2 regions of the Pseudomonas sp. FP597 genome follow, and region 2 is predicted to be linked to the other one. Evidence: predicted binding sites of a transcription regulator. Region 2 holds the regulator's gene; the other holds the start of a gene.

Region 1 (3,412 bases), 1.1 Mb from region 2:
CGAACAGAATGCGCTGTTCTCCGGTTCCTACCAATCGCGCTGGGCCGCCGACAAGTCACTGGCGCGCACGGTCTACCAGGCCGCCTACGACGAAAACCAGGCTGGCGTCGACGCCTTTGCCAGCGGCCCGTTCCAGGCATTCGGGCGTACCCATGAATTGGTGGTGGGCGCCAGCCGGCGCATCTACGACATGACCACCCACAACTACAGCCCGTACGACAGCAACTGGCCGCTGACGGCGGGCAAACCGAATTTCGTCCACACCGTCGACGACCGTGCAATAGCCACCCAGGACGGCGTCTACCTCACCACGCGCCTGAGCCTGGCCGACCCACTCAAACTGATCCTCGGCGGGCGCCTGGACTGGTATGACTACGACGCCCACGGCAGCGACAGCGGCGACTACAAGGTCACCCGCAACCTCACCCGCTACGCCGGCCTGATCTACGAGCTGGACGACCATCACTCGGTCTACGTCAGCTACAGCGACATCTTCACGCCGCAAAGCGCCAAGGACACCGCCGGCACGCCGGTCAAGCCGATTGTCGGCAAGAACTACGAGGTCGGCATCAAGGGCGAATACCTCGGTGGCGCGTTGAATGCGAGCGTCGCGCTGTTCCGCGTCGACCAGGAAAACCGCGCCACCCAAGTGTTCGTGCAAAACTGCCCGCAGACCGAATGTTATGAAGCCTCGGGCGAGATTCGCAGCCAGGGGATCGACTTCGAGCTGCAAGGCGCCTTGACCGAGAACTGGCAAGTCGGCGGTGGCTACACCTACGCGCGAACCCACACCATCAAAGACGATGCCAACCCGCAAAAGGTCAACAAGCAGTACAACACCGACACACCGGAACACCTGTTCAAACTGACCACCCGCTACAACCTCCAGGGCCCGCTGGAAAAATTCCGGGTAGGCGGCAACATCTCCTGGCAGAGCCGTATGTACAACGACGTCAAGCTGACGGATGGCAGCACCTACCGCCTCCAACAAGGCACCTACGCCATCACCGACCTGATGGCCGGCTACAAGGTCAACGAGCATGTGGACCTGCAGCTCAACGCCAACAACATCTTCGACCGCCGCTATTACTCCACCATCGCCAACTCCGTGGACTACGGCGGCGACGCCTACGGCACCCCACGGAATATGATGCTGACGGCCAAGTACACGTTCTGACCGATAGCTTAATCCCAGGCAGTTAAGAAGTTGAAAGGGTAGAAAGTGACCTGTGGCGAGGGAGCTTGCTCCCGCTGGGCCGCGAAGCGGCCCCCGCTCTTTGTCTACAAACAATGGGACTGCTGCGCAGTCCAACGGGAGCAAGCTCCCTCGCCACAGGCACAGTGTTCGTCCTTAACTGACTGGCATTACAGCAAGGCTTCGAAGAGCGCTTAAAGTTCCGGCCCCCAATGCCGATACGCCGTTTGGCTTCCCTGACTCTGCAAAAATCCCGATACCTGTTTTGCTCTGTACCCGCGCGCCATCGTGGCACGCCGCATGCTTTGTTCCTGGCCCGTCCACAAGGAGTAAGAGTGAATGCCTGCCCATACCCGTTTCCTGGAGCACTACCGCAAGGCCGACCGCATCATGCTGGCGTTGATGTGGCTGATGTCCCTGTTCTCCCTGGGGTTGGCGTTCTGGCACGACACGCTCACCCAGGCGCTCGTCGTCGGGGGCGGCACCAGTCTGGTGCTGACCGTGCTCTATCGCGCCATCGGCGGCACCCGCATGATGCGTTGCGCACTGGGCGCGGGGCTGATGGTCATGGCCGCGCTGCACATCAACCAGGCCCAGGGCGTGATCGAAGCGCACTTCGGCATTTTCGCGCTGCTGGCGGTGCTGACGTTCTACCGCGACTGGCTGCCGATCCTGGTGGCCGCCGTCACCATCGCCGTGCACCACGTAGTCTTCCACGCCTTGCAGCACCAAGGGTTCCCGGTGTTCGTGATGCAACACCACGGCGGCTGGGCCATGGTGTTCGTCCACGCGTTCTATGTGGTGATGGAAACCGTCGCCCTGCTCTACCTCGCCGTGCACAGCCAGACTGAAGCGGTGGAGAGCCAGGAAATGCTCGAGAAGATGCTCGACGTGACCTCCCAGTTCAGCGCGCAAACCGCCCACGGCGAAGGCAAGGTGCGTGTATCCCTCGCCAAACGCTTCGACCACTTCCTGCAACAGCTCACTCAATTGATCGACGGCGTGGCCCGTGACTCCCATGGCCTCGGCCAACTCGGCCAGGAACTGGCCCACGCCAGCGGCACCCTGGAAAAAGGCGCACGGCATCAATTGGCCGAAATCAGCGAAATGACCGGCTCCATGCAACGCATGGAACACGCCATGGACAACATCGCGGTGCACGTCGAACAAGCCGTTGAACATGCCGGCGTCGCCAGCAAACAGATCCTGCGCGGTCAGGAAAGCGTCGGCCGCGCCCAACACGAAATCACCCAACTGGCCACCCGCCTGGAGGGCACCAACAAGACGGTCCAGGGCCTGGCCGTCCAAGCCGAGCAGATCGGCTCGGTACTCGAAGTCATCAGCAGCATCGCCAACCAGACCAACCTCCTCGCCCTCAATGCCGCCATCGAAGCCGCCCGCGCGGGTGAGCAAGGCCGGGGATTTGCGGTGGTGGCCGATGAAGTGCGCAGCCTGGCGCAGCGCACCGCCGTTTCCACCCAGGAAATCAAAACCATCATCGAAGGGTTGCAACACGGCAGCCGCCAGGCGGTCGAGGCCATGCACGACAGCCAACAAGGCGTGGAGCGCTGCGTGGAAGACAGCCAGGTGGCCGTGCAGATGCTAGGCGCGGTGGGCAATGACATCAGGCAGATCGATGAACTGAATGGGCGGATTTTCACCACCACACGCGAGCAGACGGAGGCGAATCTGGAGATCGTCGGGCGCTTGCACTCGGTACAGAGCATCGCGCAGAGCACGGCGCAGGATGTGGAGATGCTGGCCCGAAGCAGCGAGCAGTTGCCGCCGATTGCGGTGAGGCTGGATGCGCTGGGGAGGCGGTTTCGTTAGTGATGGGGTTGGGAGTAGTTTTCGGCCGATTCTGCTTAAAAGTCGTTCCTCCCAGTCTGCCCTTTGCCTCGTTCCTCACCGACCTCACTTACAATCCCAAGGTTGCCCCCAAAACCCAATGCCGCTTATAGTCCGCCCCGTCGCCCACATGGCGATCAGGTTTGGCGACCTGACTATCGGATGCAAGAGCACTGCGCTTTTTTGTAGATGCTACTGCACGCCTGCAAAGCTGTCTTTATGGCGGCTGTGCGCGGGAGGCCTTCGGGCCTGCCGGGTTTTCCGATACCGGTTCGCCAACCTGCGTACAGCTGCCACCCAATTGTTTGGCGACGAATGAGTGACGGTCAACCGCTGCATTTATCGGAGCTTCACAGATGGAAAGATACG
Region 2 (3,412 bases):
GGATCTTTTTCCGAGAGGATCGCTTCGCGGTCATGTTCGATACCGGCAAAACGATCGACCTGGCCTGCCATAAGCACCAATTTGAGCAAGTTACTTTCCACTTCGGTGACCAATTGGGTCACGCGCTTGATCACCTGACCAGTGAGGTCCTGGTAATCCTGGGCCAGCAGAATGTCGTTGAGGTTGCTGGAAACCGTACGGTTTTCCTGCTCGCTGCGTGACAGGAACCCTTCGACCCGGCGGGCCAGTTCACGGAACTCTTCAGCGCCCACTTCGCGGCGCATGAAGCGGCCCCAGTCAACGCTCAGGGCCTGGGCTTCGGTGGCCATGCCGGTCACCAGCGGCGTGGCGTTTTCCACCAGGTCCATGGTGCGGTTGGCCGCCGCTTCAGTCAGCCTGACCACATAGGACAGACGCTCGGTGGCGTCGGTGATCTGTGAGATTTCTTCGGCCTGGGGCATGTGCGGGTCAATCTGGAAATTGACGATCGCGCTGTGCAGCTCGCGTGTGAGCTTGCCCACTTCCTGGTACAGGCCTCGGTCACGGGTCTGATTGAGCTCATGGATCAACTGCACCGCGTCACCGAACTGGCCTTTTTCAAGGCATTCGACCAACTGGTGAGCATGTTTTTTCAGGGTGGACTCAAAGTCTCCCTGTGACGTTTCGTTATGCTCCATAGCTCCCCCGCGATGGCATTAGCCGTGGATGCGTTCGAAGATTTTTTCGATCTTCTCTTTCAAGGCCTGTGCAGTGAATGGCTTGACCACGTAACCGTTGACCCCGGCCTGGGCGGCCTCGATGATCTGCTCACGCTTGGCTTCGGCGGTCACCATCAACACGGGAAGGCTGCGCAGTTTTTCGTCGGCGCGCACGTGGCGCAGCAGGTCGATACCGGTCATGCCCGGCATGTTCCAGTCGGTTACCAGAAAGTCGATGCTCCCGCTGTTGAGGATCGGAATCGCCGTCAGGCCGTCATCCGCCTCGACCGTGTTGGTGAACCCAAGGTCACGCAACAGGTTTTTTATGATCCGCCGCATCGTTGAGAAGTCATCAACGATGAGGATTTTCATGTTCTTGTCCAATTCGACCTCCAAGCAGTCTTAAACGCGCCCAGCACCTGGACGCGCCATTTCAATCAACAGGCATTACACAAATAGGACTGCCGGGGCCACCACGGGCCGAACCACGAAAATCAAACGCCCTCGCGGTATCGCTTTGCAGTGTCCCCACACTGCCTGTCAGCGCGCTCGCCACTCTCCCAAACGCCCCCGCAAACGGGCGGCGCATTGGCTGTGCAACTGGCTGACCCGCGATTCGCTGACACCCAGGACCTCACCGATTTCCTTGAGGTTCAGCTCTTCGTCGTAGTACAGCGCCAACACCAATCGCTCACGTTCCGGCAAATTGGCGATGGCGTCCGCCAACGCACCCTGGAAGCGTTGATCTTCCAGGTCGCGCGACGGCTCCATGTGTGCGCTCGCGCCGTCCTCGTGCAGCCCTTCGTGTTCGCCGTCCTGCAACAGGTCGTCGAAACTGAACAGGCGGCTGCCCAAGGTATCGTTCAAAATCCCGTAATAATCGTCGAGACTCAATTGGAGTTCGGCCGCAACTTCGTGATCTTTAGCGTCGCGACCGGTTTTTGCTTCAATTGCCCGAATTGCGTCACTGACCATGCGCGTATTGCGGTGAACCGAACGTGGCGCCCAATCCCCCTTGCGCACTTCATCGAGCATCGCGCCACGAATGCGGATACCCGCATACGTCTCGAAACTGGCGCCTTTGCTGGCATCGTATTTGGTCGACACTTCGAGCAGGCCGATCATGCCGGCCTGGATCAGGTCTTCGACCTGGACGCTGGCGGGCAGGCGTCCCAGCAGGTGATAGGCAATGCGTTTGACCAGCGGCGCATAGCGCTCGATCAACTCACCCTGGCTGTCACGGGCGGACTTCTTATAAGCGTTATAGCCGTTCGCTGTCATAGCACAGGTCCTGCGCTCGTCTGATGCACCAATCGTTCGACGAAAAACTCCAGATGCCCCCGAGGGTTGGCAGGCAAGGGCCAGGTATCGACCTTCTGGGCAATCGCCTTGAACGCCAAGGCGCACTTGGAACGAGGGAACGCTTCGTAGACTGCACGCTGCTTTTGCACAGCCTTGCGCACGCACTCGTCGTAGGGAACTGCACCAACGTATTGTAAGGCGACATCGAGAAAACGATCCGTGACCTTGGTCAACTTGGCGAACAGGTTGCGTCCTTCCTGCGGGCTCTGGGCCATGTTGGCCAGCACGCGGAAGCGGTTCATGCCGTAGTCACGGTTAAGCAGTTTGATCAGGGCGTAGGCGTCGGTGATCGAGGTGGGTTCATCGCAGACCACCAGCAGTACTTCCTGCGCCGCGCGCACGAAGCTGACCACGGACTCGCCGATCCCGGCGGCGGTGTCGATCACCAGCACGTCGAGGTTGTCGCCAATATCACTGAAGGCCTGGATCAGGCCGGCATGCTGTGCCGGGCTCAGGTGCACCATGCTCTGGGTGCCCGACGCGGCCGGCACGATGCGGATCCCGCCAGGGCCCTGCAGCAGCACATCGCGCAGCTCACAGCGCCCCTCGATCACATCGGCCAGGGTGTGTTTGGGCGTCAGCCCCAGCAGAACGTCGACGTTCGCCAGTCCCAGGTCAGCATCCAGCAGCATGACGCGACGGCCAAGCTCTGCAAGCGCCAGGGACAAATTCACTGACACGTTAGTTTTTCCGACGCCACCTTTGCCGCCGGTCACCGCGATCACCTGTACGGGATGCATGCTGCCCATTTTATTTCTTTACCTTGTCTTGCTTAGACGCAGGCTACATGGCTTGGCCGCGTGAATCGCTTGCAGACCATCGATGTAGATACATTTCACGGTGCTCATCGACTTCAACCGACCCGTTTTGCCGGGTGGTGGTAGAGATCGGCGAACATGTCGGCCATCGCTTCCTCGCTAGGCTCGTCTTGCATTTGTACGCTCACGGCACGGCTGACCAACTGATGACGGCGCGGCAGATGCAAATCATCCGGGATCCGCGGCCCATCGGTCAGGTAGGCAACCGGTAATTCATGGCTGATCGCCAGGCTCAACACTTCGCCCAGGCTGGCGGTTTCATCCAGTTTAGTCAGGATGCAGCCGGCCAGGCCGCAACGTTTGTAGCTGTGATACGCAGCGGTCAGAACCTGTTTCTGGCTGGTGGTTGCAAGCACCAGGTAATTTTTCGACTTGATGCCACGTCCAGCCAGGCTTTCCAGCTGCAGGCGCAACGCCGGGTCGCTGGCTTGCAGGCCGGCGGTGTCGATCAGCACCACGCGTTTGCGCAGCAGCGGATCGAGGGCATTGGCCAGGGATTGGCCCGGATCGACGTGGGTCACCGGCACGTTGAGG

The links. Region 2 encodes FliA, which starts transcription of late flagellar genes. Its sites were predicted from a motif close to CTAAAGTTTNNNNNNNNNNNGCCGNTAA; they were not measured.
Region 1: a site for FliA is predicted at 1,390-1,417, ahead of PSH66_RS16145 (methyl-accepting chemotaxis protein). Genes of this name have one in related genera too.

Annotation. Positions count from the first base shown of each region.
Region 1 is NZ_CP117432.1:3,523,306-3,526,717, forward strand. Features, by position in the region: gene PSH66_RS16140 (TonB-dependent siderophore receptor) at 1-1,177, shown strand, start outside; gene PSH66_RS16145 (methyl-accepting chemotaxis protein) at 1,535-3,025, shown strand; gene PSH66_RS16150 (hypothetical protein) at 3,400-3,412, shown strand, end outside.
Region 2 is NZ_CP117432.1:4,586,280-4,589,691, forward strand. Features, by position in the region: gene PSH66_RS20855 (protein phosphatase CheZ) at 1-677, opposite strand, end outside; gene PSH66_RS20860 (chemotaxis response regulator CheY) at 696-1,070, opposite strand; gene fliA (RNA polymerase sigma factor FliA) at 1,239-1,979, opposite strand; gene fleN (flagellar synthesis regulator FleN) at 1,976-2,809, opposite strand; gene flhF (flagellar biosynthesis protein FlhF) at 2,914-3,412, opposite strand, start outside.